2 regions of the Cellulosimicrobium sp. RS genome follow, and region 1 is predicted to be linked to the other one. Evidence: predicted binding sites of a transcription regulator. Region 1 holds the regulator's gene; the other holds the start of a gene.
What was found. Region 1 encodes Rex, which represses fermentation and respiration genes when NADH is low (regulators of the CRP and FNR family bind a similar motif). Its sites were predicted from a motif close to CTTGTGAANNNNTTCACAAG; they were not measured.
Positions count from the first base shown of each region.

Region 1 (15,325 bases):
AGGAGCGCGGGTCGCGCGCGCTGATGATCTGGGAGTCGACCGACCTCGTGCACTGGTCCGACCAGCGCATGGTCACGGTGTCGAGCGCGTACGCGGGCAACACGTGGGCGCCCGAGGCGTTCTGGGACGCGCAGCGCGGCGAGTACATCGTCTACTGGGCCTCGGCGCTCTACCCGACGACGTCGACCGACGGCCGCCGCATCGCCGACTCCTACCAGCGCATGATGTACGCCACGACGCGCGACTTCGTGACGTTCTCCGAGCCGCAGGTGTGGATCGACGAGAAGCGCGGCAACGGGCTGGGGATGATCGACTCGTCGATCGTCGAGCACGAGGGCACCTACTACCGGTTCACCAAGGACGAGGCGTACATGATCCCGCGCCTCGAGAAGTCGACGGACCTGCGCTCGACCGACTGGGACCTCGTCGCCGAGAAGATCGGCTACGGCCAGCCCAACCCGTGGGGCGGCACGCTCACCGCGGGCGAGGGCCCGACCGTCTTCAAGTCGAACACCGAGGAGAAGTGGTACCTCTTCGTCGACCAGCCGAGCTACCACGGTGGCCAGGGGTACCTGCCGCTCGAGTCCACCGACCTCGACTCGGGCGTGTGGACGTCGGTCGACGCCCACCTGCCGAGCAGCCCACGCCACGGCACCGTGCTGCCGATCACGGCCGCCGAGCACGCCGCGCTCCTCGCGGCGTACGGCGAGCAGCCGCCGGCGCCCGAGCTCGACCTCGCGGTCGAGGTCACGCCGCGCTGCCTCGCGGGGAAGGCGTACGTCGCGGTCCGCGCGACGAACGGGGAGGACGTCCCCGTCACGCTGACGCTCACGACGCCGTACGGGGAGAAGACGGTCGCCGACGTCGCGCCGGGCAAGAACGCCTACCAGTCGTTCGCCGCCCGCACGACGGCGGTCCCGGCGGGCTCGGTCACGGTGACCGGCGTGGCGACCCTCGACGGCCGGGAGGTGACGGCCACGCGCGAGGCGGCGGTCGACGCGCTCGACTGCGCCTGACCGTCCCCCGGTCCGGCCTCGGCCGGGCCGGGGGTGCCGGACCCCCGGGCGGTGTGCCGGCACGGCCCGGGTCCGGGCTCGGCCCCCGTCGCTCCGCGGAGCGGCGGGGGCCGAGCCGTGCCCGCCTGTCGACGGCGGTGCGACGCGTGGGTGAACAAACTGGACGGGTGTTCAGTTCGAGCGTCCAGGATGGCAGGATGTCCGTGAACTGGACGACCGTCCAGTCGGGTTCGGGGGCGACCCAGCGGTGCCCGCCCCGGGCCGGACGAAGAGGTTCCCCGCGTGACGACGACCACCCGCAGGCTGCTCGCCGCCCTCGTGCTCGCCGGCTCGCTCGTCGTGCCCGCGGGCACGGCCGGCGCGGCGACCCCGACCACCCTCCCTGCAGCGGCCGCCGCCCCGGCCGCCGCCCCGGCCGCCACCCCGGTCGCGATCTCGGTCACGGACCCCGCCGACAGCGTGCGCGTCAGCGTCGAGATCACCGAGCGTGAGGTGCCGACGACGCCGCGCGTGGCCGTCGTCGGCTCCGGGCCCTTCGTCGTCGGCGGCAGGCTCGAGCTGCGCGGGACCGGCCTCGCGCCGCACGCCGTCCACGAGGTCTGGCTCGAGAGCGATCCCGTGCTCCTGGGCACCGTCACGACGGACGCCGACGGGGCGTTCCTCTTCGTCGCGACGATCCCCGCGGGTACGACGCCGGGCGAGCACCACGTGCGGCTCGTGCCGACGGCGGGCGGTGCCGACGTGGTGTCCGAGCCGTTCCTCGTGCTCGCCGCCCCCGGCGAGCCGCACGAGCCCGGGATGACGCCGTCCGCGGGGTCCGGGGGAGCGGGCGGCTCGGGTGGTGCGGCGGCGGGCGGCGGGCCGGGCTCCTCACGCCCGGGCCTGGCGACGACGGGCGCGGGCCTGGCGACGACGGGCGCGGGCCTGGCGACGACGGGCGCGGGCCTGGGCCTCGTCGCGGCGCTGGCCGGGGCGGCGGTCCTGGCCGGGGCGGCGCTGCGCCGTCGGGCAGGCAGGGGCGGCGCGGCCTGAGCCTGCGCACCTCTCCGGGCGCACCTCGTCGGCGCGCCCCTCCGGCGCGCCCGCAGGGTCAGCTCTCCGGCTGCGGCTCCGTCTCGGCGCCAGCCCGCGCGGCCTCGACCGCACGCGCGTCGGCGTCGCGTGCGTCCGCCGCAGCCTCCGCGGCGTCCATCGCCCGGTCGTCGACGACGAGCATCCCCAGGAGCATCGCGCCGGACACTGCCGCCATGACCACGAAGACCGTGCGCAGCCCGAAGAGCTCACCGAGCAGGCCACCCACCGCGGCGCCGAGGGGCAGCGTCCCCCAGGCGAGGAGCCGGTAGCACGCGTTGAGCCGGCCCAGCAGGGCGTCGGGCGTGATGCGCTGGCGCAGCGACAGCGTCACGACGTTCCACACGGCGATCCCGGCACCGCCGACGGCGGAGACGGCGCCGATCACCCACGCGTTCGTCGTCACCGCGGGGACGCCGACGAGGGCGACCGTGCCGAGGATCGTCAGCGCGAGGGAGCGCGCGCGCCCGATCGTCCCGACGACACGCTCGGCGACGAACGACCCCGCGAACGCCCCGACCGCCGTCGCGGTGAGGAGCACGCCGTACGCCGGCTCGGACAGGCCGAGGGGCGAGTCGGGGCCGACGGCGTAGAGCACGAAGACCGCGAACGCGGCGTTGCTCGCGAAGTTGATGCCGCCGACCATCATCGCGAGCGTGCGCAGGATGCGGTCGTGCCACAGGAACCGCAGGCCCTCGGCGACGTCCGCGCGCAGCGTCGTGCGGGTCGCGCGCACCGTCCGGTACGTGCCCGGGAGCCCGAGCAGCAGCACCACGGCGAGCGCCCAGAGCGCTCCGGGGACGCCGAACGCGACGGCGGCGCCCGCGGCCACGAGCAGCCCGCCCAGAGGTGGCCCCACGAACTGGTTCGCGGTGAGCTCCGCCGCGTAGAGGCGCCCGTTGGCGCGGGGGAGCGCGGTGCGCGGCACGACCTGCGGGAGGATCGACTGCGCCGAGGTGTCGTACAGCGTCTCGGTGACGCCGACGGTGAAGGCGACGAAGTACAGCACGGCGATGCTCCCGGCGTCGGGCACGAGCGCGACGGCCGCGAGCGCGACCACGAGGACCGCGCGCGCCACGTTGGCGCCGACCATCGCGAGCCGCCGGTCCAGACGGTCGGCGAGCGCGCCCGCGGGCAGCGCGAAGAGCAGCCACGGGAGCGTGAGGGCGAACGTCAGCCCCGCGACCAGCGCCGGCGAGTCGGTGTACCGGACCGCGACGAGCGGGAGCGCGACCTTGAGCACCCCGTCGGCGAGGTTCGACACCGTGGACGCGGCCCACAGGCGCCGGAACGGCGCGCCGAGCGGTGCGGCGGCGGGGCGACGGCGCCCGGGTCGAGAGGCCATGTCGCCCAGCATGGCACAGTGATCGAGAAACCCCAATCGATCGAGCGCTCTCGATCGAGGGTCCGTACGATGAGCCCATGACCCCCGAGCCCACCCCGGAGTCGACCTTGGAGTCGATCCCGGATCCCACCGCCGGGCCCGCCCCCAGGCCGGGCGCCCCCGGCGTCCCGGGCCGCCGTCCGCCCACCGCTCTCGAGGCGAAGGCGCTCGCGCACCCGCTGCGCCAGCGCATCGTGCGGCAGTGCGGCACGCGCGAGATGACGAACAAGGAGCTCGCCGACCACCTCGGCGTCCCGCCGGGCACGGCGCTGCATCACGTCCGCCTCCTCGTGCGTGCCGGGCTGCTCGAGCCCGCGGAGGTCCGCACGGGGGCGGGCGGGGCGCTCGAGCGGCCCTACCGCGCCACGGGCGCCACGTGGTGGCTCGACGACCCGCTGCGCGACGCCGAGCCCGGCGCGCGGTTCGGCCCCGTCGCCGCGGCGCTCGACGACGCCCTCGCCGCCGGTCCGGACGCCGTCACCACGTCTGCGGCGTTCTACCTGCACCTCTCCGACGACGACGTCGCCGAGCTCGACCGCCGTATCCTCGCCGTCCTCGACGAGTACGTCGCGACCGACGCCGACCGCCACGACCGCCCCCTGCACCGAGGCCTCTTCGTCCTGCACCGCCCACCCTCCTGACGACCGGCCGGACGAGCCGGGCAGGCCGACCGGCGAGGATCCCGGCGATGCGTGCCCCCACGCGGCGCGACAGCCTTGTGCCCCCCGTGGCACGACAGCGCCAGACCGACCCCGAGGGACCACCGGACCGAGGCCCGAACCGCGGGACGAAGGGCGACGGCCAGGACGAGCGGTGGGGTCGGACCGTGCGCGAAGGACGTCAAGGCGCACTCCTCAGACCTTCGCCCGGAAGACCAGGGCGACGGTGCGCCAGTCCGAGCGCACGGTCCGACCCCACCGCGGGCCCGACCCGCGGGCTGTGAACCCGATCGAACCCGACCCTCACGGCCGAGCGGCGAACCGCTCCAGGAGGTCGGCGTGACCCGACACGATGAGCAGGTCGTTCGCGCTGATCCGGGTCTCGGGGGTCGCGTAGAGGAACTCCTCGCCGGGCGACTTCACGCCGATCACGGTGACGCCGTACCGCTCGCGCACCTTCGACTGCGCGAGCGTGAACCCCTGCACCTCGCGGGGCGGCCGCATCTTGACGATCGTGAACCCGTCCTCGACCTCGATGTAGTCGAGCAGCTTCCCGGAGACGAGGTGCGCGACGCGTGAGCCGGCGTCGGCCTCGGGGAACACGACGTGGTGCGCGCCGATGCGCTGGAGGATGCGCCCGTGCTCCGCCGAGATCGCCTTGGCCCAGATCTGGGGCGTGCCGAGGTCGACGAGGTTTCCGGTGATGAGCACGCTCGCCTCGAGCGACGTGCCCACGCCCACGACCGCGACGGGGAAGTCGCGTGCGCCGAGCTGCTCGAGCGCGACCGGGTTGGAGGCGTCGGCCTCGACGAGCGGGAGCTGTCCGCTCCACTGGGCGACGAGGTCGGGGTCGCGCTCGACGGCGAGCACGTCCTGCCCGAGACGGTCCAGCGTCGCGGCGATCGCGGTCCCGAAGCGGCCGAGGCCGATGACGAGGACGCCCGCGTCCTTGCGCGGGGCCTTCGCCTCGTCCCGGCGCGCGCGCTCCGCGCGGCCGCGCTCGACGATGCGCTGGGCGACGGGGTCCGCGGACGCGCCGTCCTTCCCGTCGGCGGCGCGGGTGAACGGGTCGGTCACGGTGGGGCCTTTCGTCGGTCCGGTGGTGCGGTGTCTGGCGTGTCGGTGAGGTCTCGTGCGGCGGTCGCGTCCGGCGGTCGCGCCGCCGGGCGGGCCTGCTCACCCGATGATGGGGCGCTCCTCGGGGTAGCGCACGATGCGGCGGCGGTCGCGCAGGGCGAGCGCGGCGGCGAACGTCATGGTGCCCGTGCGCCCGACGAACATGAGCGCGATGAGGACGTACTTCCCGGCGTCGGGCAGGTCGGGCGTGATGCCGGTCGACAGGCCGACGGTCGCGAACGCGGAGATGGTCTCGAAGAGGATGACGTCGAGCGTCTCGCCGGTGATCTCCAGCAGGAGCAGGCTCGACAGGAGCACCGCCGTCGCGCCGACGAACGACACCGCGACCGCGAGCCGGAGGGTGTCGCGCGGGATGCGTCGCCCGAACGCCTCCATGTCCCGGTCGCCGCGGGCCTCGGACACGATGGCGATGAGCATGACGGCGAGCGTCGTGACCTTGATGCCGCCCGCGGTCGACGCGGAGCCGCCGCCGACGAACATCAGCGCGTCGGTGATGAGCCAGCTCGCCTCGTGCATGCCGCCGGTGTCCACGGTCGAGAAGCCGCCGGAGCGCGGCATGACGCCGGCGAAGAGCGACGCGAGCAGCTTCTCGCCGAGGTCGAGGGGCCCGAGGGTCCGCTGGTTCCCCCACTCGACGGCCGCGAAGAGCACCGTGCCTACGACGACGAGCGCCGCGCTCGTGGTGAGGGTGAGCTTGGTGTGCAGGCTCCACTTGGAGGCGCGGCGGCGGTTGCGCATGACGTTGAGGATGACGGGGAAGCCGAGGGACCCGATGAACACGCCGAGGATGATCGGCAGGCACAGCATCCAGTCGCCGACGTACGGCGCGAGACCGTGCTCCGTCGGGATGAACCCCGCGTTGTTGAAGGCGGAGATGCCGTAGAAGATGCCGTGCCACGCGGCCTCGCCGAACGTCTCCTCCAGCACGACGAACCGCGGCAGCAGGAGCAGCGCGATGAGGAGCTCGAGCGAGGTTGACGTGATGATGACGACCCGCACGAGCGAGCCGACCTCGCCGAGCCGCGTCGTCTTCGTCTCCGACGCGGTGAGGAGCTTCTGCGTGAGGCCGATGCGCCGGGACACGGCCATGCCGAGGATCGACGCGAGCGTCATGACGCCGAGGCCGCCGATCTTGATGCCGAGCAGGATGACGACCTGCCCGTACCCCGACCAGTAGGTCCCCGTGGGGACCACGACGAGACCGGTGACGCACACGGCGGACGTGGCGGTGAAGAACGCGTCGACGAACGGCGCGGACCGGCCGTTCGCCGTCGCCCAGGGCGCCATGAGCAGGGCGGTGAAGACGGCGATGACGGCGGCGAACACGGTGACGGCGAGGCGGGCGGGGGACTGCCGGGCGAGGCGGTCGACGATCTCCCGCCCCCGGAACAGGCGCCCGGTCATGCTCGTCGGCATGGAGCCTCCCTCACCACTCGCGCCACTCTGCCACGGGCCCGGTGGCCCGTCATGTCGCCGCTCCGGCGCCGGGACATCATGCCCGGTCGCGGGCCCGGACGCCGCACCGGGGCTCGTGGAGACCCGGCGGAACGCCCGGACCGGCGGCCCTGCGTGGTCCGGCGCGCGGTCGGTGGGGCGGGGGCGCGCCGTCGGGCGTTACCGTGAGCCATGCCCACGACCGACCCGACGTCGTCGCCCGCCCCGACCGGGGCGGCTGCGGCGCCCGGAGCCTGCGTCGTGTGGAGCCCCGAGCTCCTCGGCTACGACTTCGGTCCCGGCCACCCCATGGCGCCGGCCCGGCTCGACCTGACGATGGGGCTCGTGCGCGCCCTCGGCCTGCTCGACGACGACGCGGACCTGCGGGTCGTGCGGCCCGAGCCCGCGCCCGACGACGTGCTCGAGCTCGTGCACGAGCCCGCGTACGTCGCGGCGGTGCGCGCGGCGTCGGAGCACGGCACGCCCGACCCGGCCCGCGGCCTCGGCACCGAGGACGACCCGGTCTTCCGCGGGATGCACGAGGCCGCCGCGCGGATCGTCGCGGGCTCGTACGAGGCGGCGGGCGAGATCGCGGCGGGTCGCACCCGGCACGCGGTGAACGTCGCGGGCGGCATGCACCACGCGAAGGCGGGCGCGGCGTCGGGCTTCTGCGTCTACAACGACGCGGCCGTCGCGATCCGGCGCCTGCTCGACGACGGCGTCGAGCGCGTCGCGTACGTCGACCTCGACGCCCACCACGGCGACGGCGTCGAGGAGGCGTTCTGGGACGACCCGCGCGTCCTCACCGTCTCCGTCCACCAGAGCGGCGCGACGCTCTTCCCCGGGACGGGCCACCCGACCGACCTCGGGGGCCCCGGCGCCGAGGGGACGGCGGTCAACGTCGCGCTCCCGCGCCGCACCGACGGCGCCCGCTGGCTGCGCGCGGTCGACGCCGTCGTGCCGCCCGTGCTGCGCGCGTTCCGTCCCGAGGTGCTCGTCACCCAGCACGGGTGCGACGCGCACGGCGAGGACCCGTTGTCCGACCTCGACGTGTCCGTCGACGCGCAGCGCACGGCCGCCACCTGGATGCACGGGCTCGCGCACGAGCTGACCGACGGGCGGTGGCTCGCGCTCGGCGGGGGCGGGTACGCGATCGCGCGCGTCGTGCCGCTCGTGTGGTCGGCCGTCGTGGGGGAGGTCGTGCACCGGCCCGTCACCGCGGGCGTGCCCCTGCCCGCGGAGTGGCGCGAGCGCGTGGCGGAGGTCGCCGGGTTCGACGCGCCGCTCGCGTTCGGGCCCGAGGTCGAGGTCCGGCGGTGGAGCAGCGGGTACGACCCGGACGACGACGTCGACCGCGCCGTCGCGGCCACGCGCCGGGCCGTCTTCCCGCTGCTGGGCCTCGACGCGCACTTCGACTGAGACGCCCCGCGACCGGTCGCGTACCGGGGCACGGGCGCGAGCGGGTAGGCTAGGGGGCGGATTTCTCTCGTGTTGGTCGGCTTGCGGCGCCCTCGTGGTCGCCGGGGCCCCGATCAACCGTGGACCACCCGCGGCCGGTCGACCGGTCGCCGACCGACACGCCGCTCGAGCATTGCGAGGACCGTATGGGCTCCGTCATCAAGAAGCGCCGCAAGCGCATGGCCAAGAAGAAGCACCGCAAGCTGCTTCGCAAGACGCGTCACCAGCGTCGCAACAAGAAGTGACGTCGCGCGCGTCCTGACGCGCCGACCCGTCGTCGAGCCCGGTCCCTCCCGAGGGACCGGGCTCGACGCGTCTCCGGGCGCGGCCCGGGCGGGGTCAGAGGCGGGCGATGCGCCGGTCGACGGCGCGGCGCACCGAGCGCAGGACGAGCGCGGCGGCCCAGGCGGCGCCGGCCCAGCTCGCGGTGCGGACGCTGCTGCGGGCGACGCGGCGGCGGCGCCCGCGGAACTCGCGGATGGGCCAGCCGACGTCCTGCGCGTGGCGGCGCAGGCGGGCGTCCGGGTTGATGGGGCACGGGTGCCCCACGGCCTCCATCATCGTGACGTCGTTGAGCGAGTCGCCGTACGCGTACGACGCCTCGAGGTCGATGTCCTCGCGCTCGGCGAGCGCCCGCACCCCGGCAGCCTTCGCGCGGCCGTGCATCATGTCGCCGACGAGCCGTCCCGTGTAGAAGCCGTCCTCGTGCTCCGCGACGGTGCCGAGTGCGCCCGTCGTCCCGAGCCGGCGCGCGATGAGCTCGCCGATCTCGACGGGGGTCGCGGAGACGAGCCACACCTGGTGCCCGGCGGCGAGGTGCTCGTCGAGCAGGCGGCGCGTGCCGGGGTAGATGCGCAGCGACAGGACGGTGTCGTAGACCTCCTCGCCGATCGCGGTGACCTCGGCGACGGAGCGCCCCGCGATGAGCGCGAGCGCGCGCGACCGGATGCGGTCGATCTGCTGCTTGTTCTCGCCGAACACGAGGTACCGGGCCTGGTGCACGGCGAAGCGCACGATGTCGAGCGTCGAGAAGAACTCGCGCTGGTACAGGGCGCGCGCGAGGTGGAACGACGAGGCGCCGCGGATGATCGTGTTGTCGACGTCGAAGAACGCGGCGGTGCGGTGCGGCGGCCCGGGCGCGCGCGCGGGCGCCTCCTCGGGGAGCGTCGGCCGGGAGGTCGGGTCGGGGCCCGGGCCGGGAGACGTCGCCATGCCTCCACTCTAGGCGGTCGGCCTGCCGGGGCCTCGTACCCTGGGAGGCGTGAGCACCTCCGACGCCCCCGCCCCCGTCCTGCTGTTCGGCCGCGCGGGCTGTCACCTGTGCGACGACGCGCGGACGGTCGTCGAGGCCGTGTGCGCCGAGGCGGGCGTCGCGTGGGCGGAGGTCGACCTGGACGCGCCGGGCACGGACCCGGCCCTGCGCGAGCAGTACGGCGAGTACGTGCCGGTCGTCACGGTCGGCGGGGTGCAGCAGGGGTTCTGGCGCGTGGACGCGCGCCGGCTGGCGCGTGCGGTGGCCCGGATTTCGGCGCCGCGCGCGGACCTGGGATGATTCCTCCCGTGGAGCGTGACCGTCGACGAGGACGGTCCCTGGACGACGGAGTGACGGTGGCTGAGCAGGTAGTCGGTGAGGTGACGGCGCCGGGGATCCCGAGCGCGACGGTGGCGCGGCTCCCGTCCTACCTGCGCGCGCTGCGGGACCTCGTGGCGCGGGGCGTCGGGACGACGTCGTCGGTCGAGCTCGCGGAGCTGTCCGGCGTGGGCCCGGCCCAGCTGCGCAAGGACCTGTCGTTCCTCGGCTCGTTCGGCACGCGCGGCGTGGGCTACGACGTCGACTCGCTCGCGCAGTACATCACCGAGGCCCTGGGCCTCGTCGACGAGCACCGCATCGCGATCGTCGGGATCGGCAACCTGGGGCACGCGCTCGCGAACTACTCGGGCTACGAGCAGCGCGGCTTCCACGTGGCGGCGCTCCTCGACGCGTCGCCGGACGTCGTCGGGACGCGGGCCGCGGGCCTCGTCGTCGAGCACGTCGACGCGCTCGAGGAGGTCGTGGAGCGCGAGAAGGTGTCGATCGTCGTCCTCGCGACGCCCGCGGCGCACGCGCAGGCGGTCGCGGACCGCGTGGTCGCGGCGGGGGTGCGCGAGATCCTCAACTTCGCGCCGCGTGCGCTCCAGGTCCCGGCGGACGTCGACGTGCGCGGCGTCGACGTCGGCAGCGAGCTGCAGATCCTCGCGTTCCACTCGCAGGCCCGCGCCCTCGCGGCGTCGCAGGAGCGCTGAGCGGCCCCGGCGTCCGGACCCGGGGACGACGAAGGGCCGCGTGCCGGTGCACGCGGCCCCTCGGGGCGGCTCCCCTGCCGGAGGGTGCCGGTCTCGCCCGGGACGTGCCCGGGACGACGGTCAGGCCTGCTTGATGGCCGAGACGTCGAGCGCGATCTTGATCTTGTCGCCGACGAGCACCCCGCCGGTCTCGAGCGCGGCGTTCCAGGTGAGGCCGAACTCCTTGCGCGAGATCTCGGTGGTCGCCTCGAAGCCGGCGCGCGGGTTGCCGAACGGGTCGGTCGCGGTGCCCGCGAACTCCGTCTCGAGCTCGACCGGCTTGGTGACGCCGTTGATCGTCAGGTCGCCGGCCACGACGTAGTCGTCGCCGTCGCCCGTGATGCGCGTCGACGTGAACGTCCACGTCGGCTTGTTCTCCGCGTCCCAGAAGTCGGCGCTGCGCAGGTGGTTGTCGCGGTTCTCGTCGCCCGTGCTCACGGACGCGGCGTCGAGCTGGGCGGTCACGGACGTCGACTCGAGGTCGTCGCCGACGGTGATCGTGCCGTCGGTGATCGCGAGGGTGCCGCGGACCTTCGAGATCCCGGCGTGGCGGACGGTGAACGACGCCTGCGAGTGCGACGCGTCGAGGGCGTAGGTACCGGTCGTGAGGCCGGCGGGCAGCGACGAGGCCATGGGTGCTCCTGCGGGTGGTCGGGGTCCGGGCGGACCAAGTGGTTGAACGTTCAACTTCGGAACGAGCGTATCAACAGCACCCCTCGGTCCGTCTATTCCCGTGGGGTGGAACAATGTTCGCGACGCCCCCACGCCCCCGACCGCCCCCGCACCGCCGAGGACCCATGACCCGCAACGACGTCGACACCCCGACGGCGAGCACCGTCCGCACCCCCGCAGCCCCCGCCGCCGAGCCGCGCTGGCTCGACGCGGAGCAGCAGCGCCTGTGGCGCGCGTACCTCGACGGGACCGTGCGCTTCATCGAGGCGCTCGGCCGGGACCACGAGGAACGGTCCGAGGTGTCGCTCAACGAGTACGAGCTGCTCGTGCGTCTCTCCGAGAGCCCCGACCACACCCTGCGCATGTCGGCGCTCGCGGACGGGCTCGCCCGCTCGCGCAGCCGCGTGACGCACACCGTCGCGCGCATGGAGGCGCGCGGACTGGTCCGGCGCTCCGCGAGCTCGGGCGACCGTCGGGGCGTGAACTGCGCGATGACGAGCGAGGGCTACCGCGTGCTCGTCGCGTCGGCGCCCGCCCACGTGGCGGCCGTGCGCCGGTACCTGGTCGACGTGCTCACGCCGGAGCAGTTCCGGGCGCTGGGCGAGGCGATGGCGGCCGTCGCGGAGGCGTGCAAGGCCGACCGCGACGCCTGACCACCCGTCCCGGCCCGTCGCACCGGCTCGCGGTGGCGTGCGCTCGCCCCGAGTGCGGGACACTGGTGGGCATGGTCTCCACCATCGTCCACCTCCTGCGCCACGGCGAGGTCCACAACCCCGACGGCGTCCTCTACGGCCGGATCCCCGGCTACCACCTCTCCGAGCGCGGCCACGAGATGGCCCGCCGCGTCGCCGCGCACCTCGCGGGCGAGCCCGGGCCCGACGGCACGTCGCGCCCCCGCGCCGACCTCACGGTCGTCGTGGCCTCGCCGCTGCAGCGCGCGCAGGAGACCGCGACGCCTGCCGCCGAGGCGTTCGGGCTCGAGCTGGGCACGGACGAGCGGCTCATCGAGGCCGCGAACCACTTCGAGGGCAAGACCTTCGGCGTCGGGGACGGCTCGCTGCGGCACCCGCAGCACTGGCCCTACCTGTGGAACCCGTTCCGCCCCTCGTGGGGCGAGCCGTACGTGGAGCAGGTCGCGCGCATGCGGGCCGCCGTCGCCGACGCGCGGGACAAGGCGGCCGGGCACGAGGCGCTGCTCGTCAGCCACCAGCTCCCGGTGTGGCTCACGCGCCTGAGCTTCGAGAACCGCCGGCTCTGGCACGACCCGCGCAAGCGCGAGTGCTCGCTCGCGTCGCTCACGTCGCTGCACTTCGAGGACGACCGCCTGGTCGGCCTCCACTACACCGAGCCGGTCGCGGACCTCCTCCCGGGCGCGGCGACCGTCTCCGGGGCGTGACGTCGGTCATGTCCAGCGCTGTCGCCACGGCCGTCGCGTCCGAACTGCACGGTTCGGGCGTGGCGGAGGTCACGTCTCTCAGGTCCCGTTCAGGAAGCGCGGGCAGGGTGCGTCCCGTGATGCCGTCGTGACCGCCGACTCGCGCGCGCGTGCCGCGCGCCCCCTCTCCGTCGAGGCGCGGGCCGCTGCCCTGCCGTCGCGTCGGCGACCCGTGCGCCGTGCGCTGACGGGCGCCGTCGTGCTCGCCGCGGCCCTCGGTCTCGCGGCGTGCGCGCAGGACTCCGGCGCCTCGACCGACGTCGTGGGGCAGGGCTTCGTCTCGGGCGACGGGTCGGTCCGCACGTGGGACGCCGACGAGCGCGGCGACGTCGTCGCGCTCACGGGCACGGACTACGAGGGCGAGCAGGTCGACACGAGCGCGTGGCTCGGGGACGTCGTCGTGCTCAACACCTGGTACGCGGCGTGCGCGCCGTGCCGGGCCGAGGCGCCCGACCTCGTGGCGCTCGCCAACGACCGCGCCGACGACGGCGTGCAGGTGCTCGGGATCAACACGACCGACGAGGCGGGCGCCGCCCAGGCGTTCCAGCGCCGGTTCGACGTCCCCTACCCGTCGATCGACGACCGTTCCGGCGAGGTCGTCGCGGCGCTCTCGGGCACCGTCCCGCTCCAGGCCGTGCCGTCCACCGTCGTGCTCGACCGCGAGGGCCGCGTCGCGGCGCGCGTCATCGGGCTCGTCGAGGGCTCGACGCTCACCGCCCTGGTCGACGACGTCCTCGCCGAGGGCTGACCGTGCCCGTCCTCACGCCCCTCGCCGCCGCGGTCCCCGCGGCCGCCGCGTCGAGCATCGGCGACACCTTCGCGACGACCGTGTGGAGCGGCTCGATGCTGCTCGCGGTGCCCGTCGCGGTCATCGCGGGCCTCGTCTCGTTCGCGTCCCCGTGCGTGCTGCCGCTCGTGCCGGGGTACGTCGGCTACGTCTCGGGCATGGCCGCGGCCACCACCGGCAGCGGGGGCAAGGCGTCCGGGGGCACGACGACGGCCACCCGGGTCGCGGCACCGAGCCGGGGCCGCGTGCTCGCGGGGGTCGGGCTGTTCGTCGCCGGGTTCACGCTCGTGTTCGTGGCGCTCATGTTCGCGGCGGGCGCGATCGGCGTGCACCTGGTCCGCTGGGAGGACGTCATCACGCGCGTGCTCGGCGTGGTCGTCATCCTCATGGGCTTCGCGTTCCTCGGCTCCCTGCCCTTCCTCCAGCGCGAGCGGCGCCTGCACGTGAGCCCGCAGGCCGGGCTGTGGGGGGCGCCCCTGCTCGGCATCGTGTTCGGCCTCGGCTGGACCCCGTGCCTCGGCCCGACGCTCGTTGCCGTCCAGGCGCTGTCGCTCAGCGAGGCGTCGGCGGGGCGCGGCGCGATCCTCGGCGTCGCGTACTGCCTCGGGCTGGGCGTGCCCTTCCTCCTCATCGCGCTGGGGCTGCAGAGCTCGCAGCGCATGCTCGGGTTCCTGCGCCGGCACCGTCTCGCGATCATGCGGATCGGCGGCGGGCTGCTGGTGCTCATCGGTCTGGCGCTGGTCACGGGCCTGTGGACGACGTGGACGACGTCGCTGCAGGGCTGGATCGGCGGATACGTGACGGTGGTGTGAGATGAGCCGGCGGACCGGGGAGCCCGGGAACAGCGAGCAGGCCGAGCAGGCCGAGAAGGCCGAGAAGGCCGGCACGACCGTGCGGACGGGCTACCGCCCCGAGGGCATCGACGACGCGTTCTCCGCGGGCGACGGCCCGGGGGAGCGGACGCCGTCGGGCGGGAAGGGCGGCGCGGGAGGCGACGGCGGCCCGGCGCTCCCGTCGCTCGGGTGGCGCGGTGCGCTGCGCTGGACGTGGCGCCAGCTCACGAGCATGCGCGTCGCGCTCATGCTCCTCATGCTGCTCGCGGTCGCCGCGGTGCCCGGCTCGGTCCTGCCGCAGCGCCCGCAGGACCCGGCGGCGGTGCTGCGCTACCTCCAGGAGAACCCCACCACGGGGGAGTGGCTCGACCGTCTCGGCTTCTTCGACGTCTACGCGTCGGTGTGGTTCTCGGCGATCTACATCCTGCTGTTCGTCTCGCTCGTCGGGTGCATCCTGCCGCGGACGAAGGCGCACCTGCAGGCGCTGCGCTCCCGCCCGCCGCGCACGCCCCGCCGCTTCGACCGGTTCCCCGCGCAGGGCCGCGCCGTCACGGACGCGACGCCCGACGAGGTCGTCGAGGCGGCGAGCACGCACCTGCGCGGACGCCTGTCCTGGCTCCCGACCTTCCGCGTCGACACCGGCGCCGAGGACGCGACGCCCGCCCGCGGACGCGCCGCCGCCCGGCCCGCCGCGCGGACGGTCTCCGCGGAGCGCGGGTACCTGCGCGAGACCGGGAACCTGCTGTTCCACCTGTCCCTCGTCGGGCTGCTCGTCGCGGTCGCGACCGGCCAGCTCCTGCACTACCGCGGCCAGGCCATCGTCACCGAGGGCCGCGGGTTCGCGAACGCGGTCGTCGACTACGACACGTTCGAGAACGGCGCCTGGTTCCGCCCGTCGTCGCTCGTCCCGTTCTCCATGACGCTCGACGCGTTCGAGTCGGAGTTCGCGGCCGACGCCGCCGCGTTCGCCCAGTCGCGCGACTTCACGGCGTTCGTCACGGTGCGCGACCCCGACGGCGCCCATCACGAGGAGACCATCAAGGTCAACCACCCGCTCACCGCGGGCGGCGCGAAGATCTACCTCCAGGGCAACGGGTTCGCGCCCGAGGTGACGGTG
Region 1 is NZ_JBJXVU010000003.1:356,476-371,800, forward strand. It holds gene ACI769_RS07170 (immunoglobulin-like domain-containing protein) at 1-1,016, shown strand, start outside; gene ACI769_RS07175 (hypothetical protein) at 1,299-2,048, shown strand; gene ACI769_RS07180 (MFS transporter) at 2,107-3,432, opposite strand; gene ACI769_RS07185 (transcriptional regulator) at 3,510-4,112, shown strand; gene ACI769_RS07190 (TrkA family potassium uptake protein) at 4,434-5,138, opposite strand; gene ACI769_RS07195 (TrkH family potassium uptake protein) at 5,307-6,683, opposite strand; gene ACI769_RS07200 (acetoin utilization protein AcuC) at 6,894-8,120, shown strand; gene ACI769_RS07205 (30S ribosomal protein bS22) at 8,306-8,404, shown strand; gene ACI769_RS07210 (HAD family phosphatase) at 8,499-9,371, opposite strand; gene ACI769_RS07215 (glutaredoxin family protein) at 9,421-9,711, shown strand; gene ACI769_RS07220 (redox-sensing transcriptional repressor Rex) at 9,768-10,442, shown strand; gene ACI769_RS07225 (YceI family protein) at 10,563-11,114, opposite strand; gene ACI769_RS07230 (MarR family winged helix-turn-helix transcriptional regulator) at 11,279-11,806, shown strand; gene ACI769_RS07235 (histidine phosphatase family protein) at 11,878-12,549, shown strand; gene ACI769_RS07240 (TlpA disulfide reductase family protein) at 12,761-13,336, shown strand; gene ACI769_RS07245 (cytochrome c biogenesis CcdA family protein) at 13,393-14,187, shown strand; gene ACI769_RS07250 (cytochrome c biogenesis protein ResB) at 14,189-15,325, shown strand, end outside.

Region 2 (15,325 bases), on a different contig from region 1:
CCACGGTCGGGATGCCGAGCCGCTGGTAGATCTCGGCGCGCTGCGGGTCGTAGATGCGCGCGACGACCTTCTCGACGCCGAACGTCTCGCGGACCACGCGCGCGGACAGGATGTTCGAGTTGTCGCCGTCGGAGACGGCGGCGAACGCGTACGCGTCCTCGATCCCGGCCTGCACGAGCGTGTCGCGGTCGAAGCCGACGCCGGTCACCTTCTTGCCCGTGAACTCCGCGGGCAGGCGCCGGAACGCGTCGGGGTTCTGGTCGACGACGGCGACCGAGTGGCCGCTCGACTCGAGGGACTGGGCGAGCGTCGCACCGACGCGCCCGCAGCCCATGATCACGAAGTGCACGCACCGAACGCTACCGCCCGCCGGGCCCGCGGGCGCGCACCAGCGCGACCGGACGCCGTCGGGCATAGCATGTGGCCTCGTGTCGGAGATCGCTGATGCCGCGAAGCGGCTGCTGCTCGGACGGCCTGTCCGTTCCGAGCACCTGGGGCACACGCTGCTCCCCAAGCGCGTCGCGCTGCCCGTGTTCGCGTCCGACGCGCTCTCGTCCGTCGCGTACGCCCCGGACGAGATCCTCCTGACGCTCGCGCTCGCGGGCCTCAGCGCGACGATGATCTCGCCGTGGGTCGGCCTCGCGGTCGTGGTCGTGCTGCTCACGGTCGTCGCGTCGTACCGCCAGAACGTGCGGGCGTACCCGTCGGGCGGCGGCGACTACGAGGTCGCGACGGTCAACCTCGGCCCGACGGCGGGCGTCGGCGTCGCCTCGGCCCTCATGGTCGACTACGTGCTCACGGTCGCGGTCTCGATCTCCTCGGGCGCGCAGTACGCCGCGAGCGCGATCCCCGCGCTGCGCGACCACGAGGCGGCGTTCGCGATCGGGCTCGTCGTGCTGCTCACGCTCGTCAACCTGCGCGGGGTGAAGGAGTCGGGCACCTTCTTCGCGATCCCCGTCTACCTCTTCATGCTCGCGATCGGCACGACGGCGGTCGTCGGCTTCTTCCAGTACGTCACCGGCAACCTCGGCCCGGCGGAGAGCGCGGAGTTCGAGCTCACGGCGGAGAGCGGGTTCGACCAGGGGCTCATGGGCATCGCGGGCGCGTTCCTGGTGGCGCGCGCGTTCGCGTCCGGCTGCGCCGCCCTCACGGGCGTCGAGGCCATCAGCAACGGCGTGCCCGCGTTCCGCAAGCCCAAGTCGCGCAACGCGGCCACGACGCTCGCCCTGCTGGGCGGCATCTCGGCGGCGATGATGCTCTCCATCCTCTTCCTCGCCCGGGCGACGGGCGTGCACTACGCGGAGGACCCGCACGCGCAGCTCTCGCTCAACGGCGAGCCGCTCCCGGTCGACTACGTGCAGCACCCCGTGATCGGGCAGCTCGCGGAGACGGTGTTCAGCGGCGCCCCGATCCTGTTCTACGTCGTGTCGGCCGTGACGGGGCTCATCCTCGTGCTCGCGGCCAACACCGCGTTCAACGGGTTCCCGGTGCTCGGCTCGATCCTCGCCAAGGACGGCTACCTCCCGCGCCAGCTCCACACGCGCGGCGACCGCCTCGCGTTCTCGAACGGGATCATCACGCTCGCGGTCGCGGCGATCGTGCTCATCTGGGCCTTCGACGCCGAGGTGACGCGCCTGATCCAGCTCTACATCGTGGGCGTGTTCGTGTCCTTCACGCTGTCCCAGCTGGGCATGGTGCTGCACTGGACCCGCGCGCTGCGCACCGAGCACCAGCCGCGCGAGCGGTCCCGCATGCGCCGCTCGCGCGTCGTGAACACCGTGGGCCTCGGCATGACGGGCACGGTGCTCGTCATCGTGCTCCTCACGAAGTTCACGCACGGCGCGTGGATCGCGATCCTCGCGATGGCGATCGTCTTCGTGCTCATGAAGTCGATCCGCAAGCACTACGACACGGTGCGTGACGAGCTCGCGCTCGGCGACGACGCCGCGGCCGCCCGCGCGCTGCCGAGCCGCGTGCACGCGATCGTGCTCGTCTCGAAGATCCACCGCCCGACGATGCGGGCGCTCGCGTACGCGCGGGCGTCACGGCCGTCGGTGCTCGAGGCCGTCACCGTCGGCGTCGACGCCGAGGACGTCGAGGACCTCATGCGGCAGTGGGAGGCTCTCGACCTCCCGGTGCCGCTGCGCGTGCTGGACTCGCCGTTCCGCGAGATCACGCGCCCCGTGCTGTCGTACGTGCGGTCGGTCCGCCGCGAGTCCCCGCGCGACCTGGTGGTCGTCTACATCCCCGAGTACGTCGTCGGGCACTGGTGGGAGCAGCTCCTGCACAACCAGAGCGCGCTGCGCCTCAAGGGCCGGCTCCTCTTCACGCCGGGCGTCGTCGTGGCGTCCGTGCCGTGGCAGCTCTCCTCGACGGAGGGGCAGACCGGGCTCGAGGGCGAGGGCTTCCGCCAGCGCTTCACCGGGTACTGATCGCGCCGGCGCGACCCCCGGAGGAGGCCCGGTCCCGACGTCGGGGCCGGGCCTTCGTGCGTCCGCGGCGGGGGCCGGCGGGAAGCCGGGGGAGAGTGCGGGGGGAGCGCGCGGGAGAGTCCGGGATACTGGGGGCATGCCGTCCTCCTCGCGTGGTCCTGCCGTGCCCTCCGACCGACCGTCCGACCCCGGCGCGGGTCGTCCCGAGCGCGCGCCGCGCCGGTCCGGCCGACGACCCGGCCGGCAGACCCGGCAGTCGCCGCGCGTGCTCCCTCGACCTGAGGTCGAGGTCGAGCTCGAGGTCGGCCCGGTGGCGCACGGCGGTCACTGCGTGGCACGGCACGAGGGCCGGGTCGTCTTCGTGCGGCACGCCCTGCCGGGCGAGCGCGTGCGCGCCCGCGTCACCGAGGGCGGCGACGCCGCGAAGTTCTGGCGCGCCGACGCGGTCGAGGTCCTCGAGGCGTCGCCCGACCGCGTGCCGTCCGCGTGGCCCGAGGCCGGTCCGGGCGGCGTGGGCGGCGGGGAGCTCGCGCACGTCGCGATCGGCGCGCAGCGGCGGTGGAAGCGCGACGTCCTGGCCGAGCAGCTGCGCCGCCTCGCGCACGTGGACCTGGACGATCTTCACCCTCAGGTAGAGGTCGAGGGTCTGCCGGGGGACGACGAGCGCGGCGGCCTCGCCTACCGCACGCGCGTGGACCTCGTGGCCGACGGCGGCGGCCGCGCCGGGATGCACCGCTTCCGCTCGCACACCGTCGTCCCGCTCGACGCGATGCCGCTCGCGAGCGAGGACGTCGCCGACCTCGCGGCCCACGAGAAGGTCTTCACCCGCTCGTGGCGCCCGGGCACCCGGATCGAGCTCGTCGCGCCCGTCGGGTCCGCGCCGGTCCTGCTCGTCGACGGCGAGCCCTGGCGCGGGGGGTCGCCCGACCACCGGCCCAACGCGCGGCGCAGCGTCACCGAGCGCGTGGTGCTCGGCGACCGCGAGCACACGTACCGGGTCGCCGCGGACGGGTTCTGGCAGGTCCACCGCGAGGCGCCCGCCGCCCTGACGCGCGCGGTGCTCGACGGCGTCGGTGACGTCGACGGCGCGCGCGTGCTCGACCTCTACTCGGGGGCCGGGCTGTTCACGTCGCCGCTCGCGGCCGCCGTCGGGGACGCGGGCACCGTGCTCGCGGTCGAGGGCGACGAGCGGGCCGTGCGCGACGCTCGGCGCAACGCGCACGGGCTCGACCGGGTCGAGCTGCGGCACGGGCCGGTCGAGCAGGTGCTCGCCCAGGACGGGAGCGGTGCGGACGTCGTCGTGCTCGACCCGCCCCGCGTCGGTGCCGGGCGCGCCGTCGTCGAGGCCGTCGTGGGCCGTGTGCCGTCGCGCGTCGTCTACGTCGCGTGCGACCCGGCCGCGCTCGCGCGCGACGTGTCGTACCTCGCGGAGCACGGCTACGGGCTGTCGTCGCTGCGCGCGTTCGACCTCTTCCCCATGACCCACCACCTGGAGGCGGTGGCGGTCCTCACGCGCTGACCGCGCGGCGGCGCGTGCGCGCCGCCCCGGGCGCATGATGAGGGGAGACCCCACGAGCACGGACGGTGAGGCGCGCATGACGAGCACGGCGGCGACGGGGACCCGGACGGTCGTCCGGGCGGCGAGCCAGGACGGGCCCGGCGACGGTCCGGACGACGTCCGGGACGTCGTCGGCGTGGGCGTCCTGATGCCGAACGGGCGGCTCGTGGGCCGGAGCTTCGCGTCGCGCGCCGAGGCGGAGGCGTGGGCGCGGCCCGAGGAGGGGGAGCAGGTCGTCGAGCTCAACGTCCTGTGCGACTGCGACCTCTGAGCCGTCGCCGACCCCATATATCTTGACGTCAAGATATATGGGGTATGCTGGTCGCGGTGCAGGTCGCAGCGGGTCGTGGACGAGCCGCCGGCCACCGCCCCGCCCGTCCTCCGGGACGCGGCCGGAGCGGCGCACCGGCCCGGCGTAGTCTGGGCGAAGCCCCCTGAACCATGGCATCCGTGCCACCGTCTCGCCACGAAGGAGCTACGAGTGAGCAGCGTCGACACGTTCGGGTCGAAGGGAACGCTGGAGGTCGGTGAGAACTCGTACGAGATCTTCCGCCTCTCCGCCGTCGAGGGTGTCGAGCGCCTCCCGTACAGCCTGAAGATCCTCGCCGAGAACCTCCTGCGCACGGAGGACGGCGCCAACATCACCGCGGACCACGTCCGCGCGCTCGCGTCCTGGGACCCGGACGCGCAGCCGGACACCGAGATCCAGTTCACGCCGGCGCGCGTGATCATGCAGGACTTCACCGGTGTGCCGTGCGTCGTGGACCTCGCGACGATGCGCGAGGCCGTCGCGGAGCTCGGCGGTGACCCGTCGCGCATCAACCCGCTGGCGCCGGCCGAGATGGTCATCGACCACTCGGTCCAGATCGACGTCGCGGGCCGCTCGGACGCGTTCGAGCGCAACGTCGAGTTCGAGTACCAGCGCAACCACGAGCGCTACCAGTTCCTGCGCTGGGGCCAGACGGCCTTCGACGACTTCAAGGTCGTCCCCCCGGGCACCGGCATCGTGCACCAGGTCAACATCGAGTACCTCGCGCGCACCGTCATGACCCGTGAGGTCGGCGGCGTGCTCCGCGCCTACCCGGACACGTGCGTCGGCACCGACTCGCACACGACGATGGTTAACGGCCTCGGCGTGCTCGGCTGGGGCGTCGGCGGCATCGAGGCCGAGGCGGCCATGCTCGGCCAGCCCGTCTCGATGCTCATCCCGCGCGTCGTGGGCTTCAAGCTCAACGGCTCCATCCCGGCGGGCGTGACCGCGACGGACGTCGTGCTCACCATCACGCAGATGCTGCGCCAGCACGGCGTCGTCGGGAAGTTCGTCGAGTTCTACGGCGCGGGCGTGGCCCAGGTGCCGCTCGCGAACCGCGCGACCATCGGCAACATGAGCCCCGAGTTCGGCTCGACCGCCGCGATCTTCCCGATCGACGGCGTGACGATCGACTACCTGCGCCTCACGGGCCGCAGCGACGAGCAGCTCGCGCTCGTCGAGGCGTACGCCAAGGAGCAGGGCCTGTGGCTCGACCCCGAGGCCGACGGCTACGTCGAGCCCGTCTTCTCGGAGTACCTCGAGCTGGACCTCTCGACGGTCGTCCCGTCGATCGCCGGCCCGAAGCGCCCGCAGGACCGCATCGAGCTGGGCGAGGCGAAGGAGTCGTTCGCGTCCGCGATCCTCGACTACGTCGACGCCCAGGAGGCGGCGCCGTTCACGGGTCTCGACGAGTCCGTCGAGGAGACGTTCCCGGCGTCCGACCCGATCGCCGCCGCCGCGCACGACGACCCGTCCGACCAGCCGGTCGCGCCGGGCCACGCCGACAGCGCGAAGCGCCCGCACAAGGTCGTCCCGGTCACGCTCGAGGACGGCACGACGACCGAGCTCGACCACGGGCACGTCGTCATCGCGTCGATCACGTCGTGCACCAACACGTCGAACCCGTCGGTCATGCTCGCGGCGGCCCTGCTCGCGAAGAAGGCGGTCGACCGCGGTCTCGCGTCGAAGCCGTGGGTCAAGACGTCCATGGCGCCCGGCTCGCAGGTCGTGACGAACTACTACGAGAAGGCCGGCCTGTGGCCGTACCTCGAGAAGCTCGGCTTCCACCTGGTCGGCTACGGCTGCGCCACGTGCATCGGCAACTCGGGTCCGCTCGCCGACGAGATCTCGGCGACGGTCAACGAGCACGACCTCTCGGTCGTCTCGGTCCTCTCGGGCAACCGCAACTTCGAGGGCCGCATCAATCCCGACGTGAAGATGAACTACCTCGCGTCGCCGCCTCTCGTCATCGCCTACGCGCTGGCCGGCACGATGGACTTCGACTTCGACGGCGAGCCCCTGGGCACCGACCCGCACGGCGAGCCGGTCTTCCTCAAGGACATCTGGCCCTCCCCGGAGGAGGTCCAGGCGACGATCGACGCGTCGATCGACCGCGACATGTTCACGAAGGACTACGCGGACGTCTTCACGGGTGACGACCGCTGGCGCGCGCTCGAGACGCCCGAGGGCGACACGTTCGCGTGGGACACCGAGTCGACCTACGTGCGCAAGCCCCCGTACTTCGACGGCATGGGCATGGAGCCGTCGCCCGTCACGGACATCTCCGGCGCGCGCGTGCTCGCGAAGCTCGGCGACTCGGTGACGACCGACCACATCAGCCCCGCCGGTGCCATCAAGGTGGACTCGCCGGCCGGCAAGTACCTCGCGGAGCACGGCGTCGCGCGCCGCGACTTCAACTCCTACGGCTCGCGCCGCGGGAACCACGAGGTCATGATCCGCGGCACGTTCGCGAACATCCGCCTGCGCAACCAGCTCCTCGACAACGTCGAGGGCGGCTACACCTTCAACTTCGTGAAGGACGCGCAGGACACGATCTACGACGCCGCGCAGGACTACGCCGCGCAGGGCACCCCGCTCGTCATCCTCGGCGGCAAGGAGTACGGCTCCGGCTCGTCGCGCGACTGGGCGGCCAAGGGCACCGCGCTCCTGGGCGTCAAGGCCGTCATCACGGAGAGCTTCGAGCGCATCCACCGCTCGAACCTCATCGGCATGGGCGTCCTGCCGCTGCAGTTCCCGGCGGGCGAGAGCGCCGAGTCGCTCGGCCTCGCGGGCACGGAGACCTTCGACATCGAGGGCATCACCGCGCTCAACGACGGCACCACGCCGTCGACCGTCAAGGTCACGGCCACCAAGCCCGACGGCACGAGCGTCGAGTTCGACGCCGTCGTGCGCATCGACACCCCGGGCGAGGCGGACTACTACCGCAACGGCGGCATCCTGCAGTACGTGCTGCGCTCGCTCGTCGCCTGACACGCACGCGCGTCCCGACGGCGCGTCCACCCCGGCCGGGGCGGGCGCGCCGTCGCCGTTCTCCACCAGGCCCTGCGCGGGTGTCGGGAGTCCGGCGTAGCGTCGGTCGCATGACACAGCGGTCGTGGTCGGTCCTGGGCGTTCCGTCGAGCGCGGCCGCCCACGGCCCCGGTCTCGAGAAGGCGCCCGCGGCGCTGCGTGCGGCCGGGCTCGTGGACGCGCTCCGGGCGCGGGGGCTCGTGGTCACCGACCAGGGCGACGTCGAGCCGGCCCGCTGGCGCGCGCACCACGTGCCCGGACGCCTGAACGACGTCGAGCGCGTCGCCGCGGGCGCGGGTCGGGTCCGGGAGGCTGTCCGCGACGGGCTGCGAGGGGGCCACGTCCCCCTGGTGCTCGGCGGCGAGTGCACCGTGACGCTCGGGGTCGTCGCCGCGGCCGTGGACGTGCACGACGACTGCGGCCTGGTCTACGTCGACGGAGGGCAGGACCTCTTCACGGTGGCGTCGCACCCCGAGGAGCCCATCGCCGACGCGACGGGCGTCGCCCACCTCCTCGACCTCCCGGGCGCGAGCCCGGAGCTGAGCGCCGTCGGGGCGCGACGACCGCTCCTGGACGCCCGACGGCTCGCGTTCCTCGGCTTCTCCGACGCCGAGGAGGACGAGGACGGCCGCGTCGCCGCGACCCGGGTCCCCGCCGCCGAGGTCTCCGCAGGTCCCGAGGCGGCGGCCCGTCGTGCCGTGGACGGCGTGGGCAGCGGGCCGTTCGTGCTCCACGTGGACGTGGACGTCCTCGACTTCTTCGCGCTGCCCGCCGCCGACGTGCCCGTCTTCGGGCGCGGGCTCGTCCCCGCCGAGCTGGAGCGCGTCGTGCGCGAGATCGTCTCCGACCCGGACCTCGTCGCGGTCACGCTGGTCGAGTTCAACCCGGACCACGGCGGGTCGACGACGGCCCGCGCGCTGGTCGACCTGCTCGCCCGCGCGCTCGCGCCCGGCTGACGCGGGGTACGGGCACCGAGGGGCGGGCGGGCCGTCAGAGCGGGGCGTCGAGGGTGCGCGTCCGGTCCCACGGCTCGGTCCAGCCGAGCCGGTCGAACAGCGCGTCGAGGATGCCGCCGGTGAAGCCCCAGACGAGGTGCTCGCGCCCGTCGGCCTCCACGAGGAAGCCGGGGCTCTTGTGCACCCGGCGGTCCCGGCGGACCGTCACCGTGCGGCGCCGGCCGGGGTCGAGCAGGTCGGCCACGGGGACCCGGAACACGTGGGCCGACTCGGCGGCGTCGACGGCGCGGACCGGGGTGGGCCGGGCCCACCACCCGAGCACGGGCGTGACGACGTGGTTGCTCACCGGCACGGGCAGCCGACCGAGCGTGCCGAGCACCTCGACGCCGCCCGGGTCGAGGCCCGTCTCCTCCTCGGCCTCGCGCAGCGCGCCGCCCACCGGGCCGTCGTCGTCGGGCTCGAGCCGGCCGCCCGGGAACGCGACCTGGCCCGGGTGGTGGCCGAGCGTCGTCGCGCGCGCGAGCAGGAGCACGTCGAGGTCGGCGGGGACGGCCGCGGCCGGGTGCACCGCGGGCACCCCGTCGAGGACGCCGAAGAGCAGCAGCACGGCGGCGTCGCGCGCGTCCGGGCGCAGCGTGCCGACGGCGTGGCGCCACGGCTCGGGCCAGGCACCGCCGTCCCGGGCGAGGGTCGCGAGCTGCGCGCGCGCCGACGCGCGCGCAGCCTCGGGCGGGGTCGTCACCAGCTCACCGGGAGCGGGCGGCCCTCCTCGTAGCCCGCGGCCGACTGCACGCCCACGACGGCGCGGTCCGCGAACTCGGCGAGGCTCGACGCCCCGGCGTAGGTCGCGGAGCTGCGCAGCCCGGACGTGATCTGGTCGAGCAGGTCCTCGACGCCGGGCCGCTGCGGGTCGAGGAACATGCGGCTCGAGCTGATGCCCTCCTCGTACAGCGCCTTGCGCGCGCGGTCGAACGGCGAGCCCCCCGCGGTGCGGGCGGCGACGGCGCGCGCCGACGCCATGCCGAAGCTTTCCTTGTAGAGGCGGCCCGTGCCGTCGTCGTGCAGGTCGCCCGGGGACTCGTAGGTGCCCGCGAACCACGAGCCGATCATCACCTGCGAGGCGCCCGCGGCGAGCGCGAGGGCGACGTCGCGCGGGTGGCGCACGCCGCCGTCGGCCCAGACGTGCTTGCCGAGCTCGCGCGCCGCGGCGGCGCACTCCAGCACCGCGGAGAACTGCGGGCGCCCGACGGCCGTCATCATGCGCGTGGTGCACATGGCCCCCGGCCCCACGCCCACCTTGACGATGTCCGCGCCCGCGGCGACGAGGTCGCGCACGCCGTCGGCGGTGACGACGTTGCCCGCCACGACGGGGACGTCCGGGCCCACCGAGCGCACGGCGTCGAGCGCCTGGAGCATCTTGGCCTGGTGGCCGTGCGCCGTGTCCACGACGAGCACGTCCACCCCGGCCGCGAGGAGCTCCTTCGCCTTCGCCGCGACGTCGCCGTTGATCCCGACGGCGGCGCCGACGCGCAGGCGGCCGGCGTCGTCGAGCGCGGGCGCGTAGACCGACGAGCGCAGCGCGCCCTTGCGCGTGAGGACGCCGACGAGCGCGCCGTCGCGCGTCACGGGCGCGACCTTGAGACGCGCGGTGTGGAGCTGCTCGTAGGCCGCCTCGAGCCCGGCCCGACCGCCGTCGAGCACGGAGGCGTCGAGGACGAGGGGGTGGTCGGTCATCACCTGGTGGACCTGGGTGAAGCGGTCGACGTCGGCGCAGTCGGCCTCCGTGACCACGCCGACCGGGCGCCCGCCGTCCACGACGACCGCGGCGCCGTGCGCGCGCTTGCCGATGAGCGTGAGGGCGGTGTGGACGGTGTCGTGCGGGCCGACGACGACGGGCGTCTCGATGACGGGGTCCTTGGACTTCACGTCCGCGACGACGTCCGCCACGACGTCGGTCGGGACGTCCTGCGGGATGATCGCGATGCCGCCGCGCCGCGACACGGTCTCCGCCATGCGGCGCCCCGCGACGGCCGTCATGTTGGCGACGACGACGGGGATCGTCGTGCCCGTGCCGTCGGCGGAGGAGAGGTCGACGTCGAAGCGCGACGCGACCTCGGAGCGCGACGGGACGAGGAACACGTCGCCGTAGGTGAGGTCGGTCGCGGGGGACTGTCCGGGCAGGAAGCGCATGGTTCCATCCTACGAGGTCGCACCCCGCCGTTGTCCGCAGTGCGGAAGGAGAATTCCACGAACGTCGCGTCCGTGCGTCCGCGGCGCGAGTGTGCGTCAATGACGTGAAGGTCCCGTCGCCCGGCGCACCGCGGCGCAGGTCATCGGCCCGGACGGCCTAGAGTTGTCGGGCTGGTCGCACGGGAACGGAACGGAGCATCTGCATGAGCCTGCTTGGCACGATCACCTCGCCCGAGGACGTGCAACGGCTGACCCCGGGGCAGGCGCGCGAGCTCGCCGCGGAGATCCGGGCGTTCCTCGTCGACTCCGTCTCCCGCACGGGCGGCCACCTCGGCCCGAACCTCGGGGTCGTGGAGCTGACCATCGCGATGCACCGCGTGTTCTCCTCGCCCACGGACACCTTCGTGTTCGACACGGGCCACCAGTCCTACGTGCACAAGCTCCTCACGGGGCGCCAGGACTTCTCCGCGCTGCGCAAGCAGGGCGGGCTGTCCGGGTACCCGTCGCGCGCCGAGTCCGAGCACGACGTCGTCGAGAACTCGCACGCGTCCACCGCGCTCTCGTGGGGCGACGGCATCGCCAAGGCGAACGTCGTGCGCGGTCTCACCGACCGGCACGTCGTGGCGGTCATCGGCGACGGCGCGCTCACCGGCGGCATGGCCTGGGAGGCGCTCAACAACATCGCGGAGAGCCAGGACCGGCGGCTCGTGGTCGTCGTCAACGACAACGGGCGCTCGTACTCGCCCACGATCGGCGGCCTCGCGCACCACCTGTCGACGCTGCGCACCACGCACGGCTACGAGAGCTTCCTGCAGTGGGGCAAGCGCACCCTCAACCGGTCCGGCGCGCCCGGGCGGTTCGCCTACGAGTGGCTGCACGGCCTGAAGAAGGGCCTCAAGGACGTCGTCGCGCCGCAGGGCATGTTCGAGGACCTCGGCATCAAGTACGTCGGGCCGGTCGACGGCCACGACGTCGAGGCCATGGAGCACGCGCTGCGCCGTGCGAAGGCGTACGGCGCGCCCGTGATCGTGCACGCGCTCACCGAGAAGGGCCGCGGCTACACGCCCGCCGAGCAGGACGTCGCCGACCGCTTCCACGCCGTGGGCAAGATCCACCCGGAGACCGGGCTCCCGGTCGCACCCTCGCGCTTCGGCTGGACGAGCGTCTTCGCCGACGAGATCGTCCAGATCGGGCGGCGGCGGTCCGACGTCGTCGCGATCACCGCGGCGATGCTCGAGCCGGTCGGTCTCAAGCCGTTCTCGCAGGCGTTCCCCGAGCGCACGTTCGACGTCGGGATCGCGGAGCAGCACGCCGCGACGTCCGCGGCCGGCATGGCGTTCGCCGGGCTGCACCCGGTGGTCGCGGTGTACGCGACGTTCCTCAACCGCGCGTTCGACCAGGTGCTCATGGACGTCGCGCTGCACAAGGCCGGCGTGACGTTCGTGCTCGACCGCGCGGGCATCACGGGCGACGACGGCGCGAGCCACAACGGCATGTGGGACATGGCGATGCTGCGCATCGTGCCGGGCCTGCGCCTGGCCGCGCCGCGCGACGAGGAGACCCTGCGGACCGCGCTGCGCGAGGCCGTGGACGTCGACGACGCCCCGACGGTCGTGCGGTACCCGAAGGGCGCGCTCTCGGACGCCCTGCCCGCCGTCGAGTCCGTCGACGGCGTGGACCTGCTCGCGGTGCCTGCGGGCGCGGGCGACGAGGCCGCTCCCGCCGCGGCGGCGCCGGGTGGTCCGCGCCGCGTCCTGCTCGTCGGCCTGGGCTCGATGGCCCGCGTCGCGCTCGACGCCGGGGAGTCGCTCACCGCGCACGGCGTCGACGTCACGGTCGCGTCGCCCACGTGGGTGCTCCCGATGCCGAGCGCGCTCGTCAAGCTCGCCGGGGAGCACGACCTCGTCGTGACGGTGGAGGACGGCGTCGCGGACGGCGGGGTCGGCGCGCTGCTGGCCCAGCGGGCGCTGGAGTCGGGCGTGCGCACGCCCGTGCACCCGATCGGCCTCCCGGCGCAGTTCCTCGACCACGCCACGCGCGATCAGGTCGTGTCCGCGTACCGCCTCACCGGGGCAGACGTCGCGCGCGACGTGCTGGACGCGCTCGCGGCGCTCGCACGCGGCTGACGACCCCTGCCGCGCACCCGGCTCCCGGGTGCGCGGCTCCGGACACGCGGACGGCCCGCGGCGCAGGTGCGCCGCGGGCCGTCGCGTCGGTCAGGAGTGGGTGACCTCGACCGCCTGCTCGACGACGGCGCGCAGGTCGCCGCCGGACGCCGCGTGCCACGCGCGCTGCCGGGCGGCGCCGTTGCCCCCGGACCACAGGCGCCCGAGCCGCTCGGTCACCGCGTCCAGGTCCCCGGCGTCGACGAGCGCGTCGCGCACGTGCGCGACGAGCTGGCCCACGACGTCGTGCGCGGGGGCCGGGCGCCAGGTGAGGGGCGAGACGAGGTCCTCCTCGAGGCCCGAGCGGCCGGCGCGCCAGGACGCGGTGCGCAGGATCTCGGGCCGCAGCTCGGGCGCGGGCGCGCCGTCGGCGGACTCCCGGGCCGCCGTCTCGACGAGACCGCGGGCGAGCGCCGCGAGCAGCGTCGCGGTGTCCGGGTCGAGGCACACGTCCGCGACGCGGATCTCGACCGTGGGGTAGCGCGACGACAGGCGGGCATCGAAGTAGACCATGTTCTCGTCGAGGATCGTCCCGGTCGCGACGAGGCCGTCGACCGCCGCGCGGTACGCCTCGGGCGAGCCGAACGCGCGCGTCGGGCCGGAGGTGGGCCAGCGCGACCAGACCTGCGACCGGAAGCTCGCGTACCCGCTGTCCTGGCCCTGCCAGAAGGGCGAGTTCGTGCTCAGCGCGAGGAGCGTCGCGAGCCACGGCCCGATCCGGTCGAGCACAGCGACGCCCTCGGTGTCGTCCGCGACGGCGACGTGCACGTGACAGCCGCTCGTCAGCTGCTCGCGCGCCGTGAGGCCGAACGCGGCGCGCGCCTCGAGGTAGCGCAGGCGCGACACGGTCGTGCCCTCGAACGGCAGGGGAGACGTCGAGAGCGCGGCGACGCGGGCCCCGACGCGGTCCGCGGCCTCCTGGGCGCGACGCCGGCCCTCGCGGATCTCGGTCGCGAGCTCGTCGATCTCGCGGCGCGGGTGCGTCGCCGTCTCGAGCTGCTCCTCCATGAACTCCGACTCCAGCGAGCCGGTGCCCCCGCCCTTGTCGTCGGTGCCGGAGGCCTCGAGGGCCTCGGCCGCGCGGGCGACGGGCTGCCCGTCGTCGCCGACGAGCAGGAACTCTTCCTCGACCCCTACGGTGCGTTTCACCCGGGCAGTCTCACATGGATGCGCGCGGCACGTCCGGCGAGCGTGTGACGCGCGCCCGTGTCGTGCGTCACGACGGCGGCGCGGGGTCCCCAGGGGGAGGGCCGGAGGGCTTGTGAAGGTCATCACAAGACCCCCTCGGAAAGGGTGCCGCGGGGGCGAGGAACCGCGGAATCCGGCCGTTCCTGCCGGGTCCCGCCCGCCTCGGGACCTAGGTCCCCGGGCGGTCCCGAACGCCTCCGCGGCGGGCTCCGGGAACCTAGCCTGGAGGTGGCGAAGGAGCCCGTCGGAACCTCGGCCGAGGGCCCCACCCGGGACCTCGCGAGGCCGGCGGGTCCGGCCGGCGCGCGGACCCGCGCGTCAGGCACGAGGGAGGTCCAGATGACCAGCGTTTCCGAGGCAACCGGCACGACGAGCGGCGGCCGCGCGACGGGGGCGGGCGCCGTCGACCCGCAGCGCGACACCGCGCACGTCCCTGCGTGGGAGGGCTTCACCGACGGCCCGTGGCGCGACACGGTCGACGTGCGCGACTTCATCCAGCGCAACTACCGCCCGTACACGGGCGACGCGTCGTTCCTCGTCGGCCCCACGGAGCGCACGACGGGCATCTGGAGCACGCTGTCCGCCATGTTCCCGGAGGAGCGGGAGATGGGGATCTACGACGTGGACACCCACACGCCCGCCGGCATCACGGCGCACGCGCCGGGCTACATCGACAAGGCGCACGAGGTGATCGTCGGTCTGCAGACCGACGCCCCGCTCAAGCGCGCGATCATGCCGAACGGCGGCTGGCGCATGGTCGAGGGCGCGCTGGAGACGTACGGCTACGAGGTCGACGAGACCCTGCGGAAGGTCTTCACCGAGTACCGCAAGACGCACAACCAGGGCGTGTTCGACGTCTACCCGCCGAACGTGCGCGCGGCCCGCAGCTCGCACATCATCACGGGCCTGCCCGACGCCTACGGCCGCGGCCGGATCATCGGCGACTACCGCCGCGTCGCGCTCTACGGCGTCGACGCGCTGATCGCCGCGAAGAAGCTCGACAAGCTCGGGCTCGACACGCAGCCCTTCAGCGAGAAGGTCGTGCGCGAGCGCGAGGAGCACGCGGAGCAGATCCGCGCGCTGGGCGAGCTCAAGGAGATGGCGGCCTCGTACGGCTACGACATCTCCGGCCCGGCGACGACGGCCCGCGAGGCCGTGCAGTGGCTCTACTTCGCCTACCTCGCCGCGGTGAAGGAGCAGAACGGCGCCGCGATGTCCCTCGGCCGCACGTCGACGTTCCTCGACGTGTTCATCGACCGCGACCTCGAGGCCGGCCGCATCACGGAGTCCGAGGCGCAGGAGATCATCGACGACTTCGTCATCAAGCTCCGCATCGTGCGGTTCCTGCGCACACCCGAGTACGACGCCCTGTTCTCCGGCGACCCGACGTGGGTCACCGAGACGATCGGCGGCATGGGCGAGGACGGGCGCCCGCTCGTCACGAAGAACTCGTTCCGGTTCCTCCAGACGCTCTACAACCTCGGGCCGGCCCCCGA
Region 2 is NZ_JBJXVU010000008.1:52,674-67,998, forward strand. It holds gene ACI769_RS13310 (TrkA family potassium uptake protein) at 1-334, opposite strand, end outside; gene ACI769_RS13315 (APC family permease) at 429-2,432, shown strand; gene ACI769_RS13320 (class I SAM-dependent RNA methyltransferase) at 2,698-3,951, shown strand; gene ACI769_RS13325 (hypothetical protein) at 4,028-4,261, shown strand; gene ACI769_RS13330 (aconitate hydratase) at 4,472-7,291, shown strand; gene ACI769_RS13335 (arginase family protein) at 7,402-8,286, shown strand; gene ACI769_RS13340 (CoA pyrophosphatase) at 8,321-9,028, opposite strand; gene ACI769_RS13345 (GuaB1 family IMP dehydrogenase-related protein) at 9,025-10,476, opposite strand; gene dxs (1-deoxy-D-xylulose-5-phosphate synthase) at 10,680-12,602, shown strand; gene ACI769_RS13355 (glutamate--cysteine ligase) at 12,693-13,790, opposite strand; gene pflB (formate C-acetyltransferase) at 14,169-15,325, shown strand, end outside.
Region 2: the regulator Rex is predicted to act here: its motif matches at 13,900-13,919, upstream of pflB (formate C-acetyltransferase).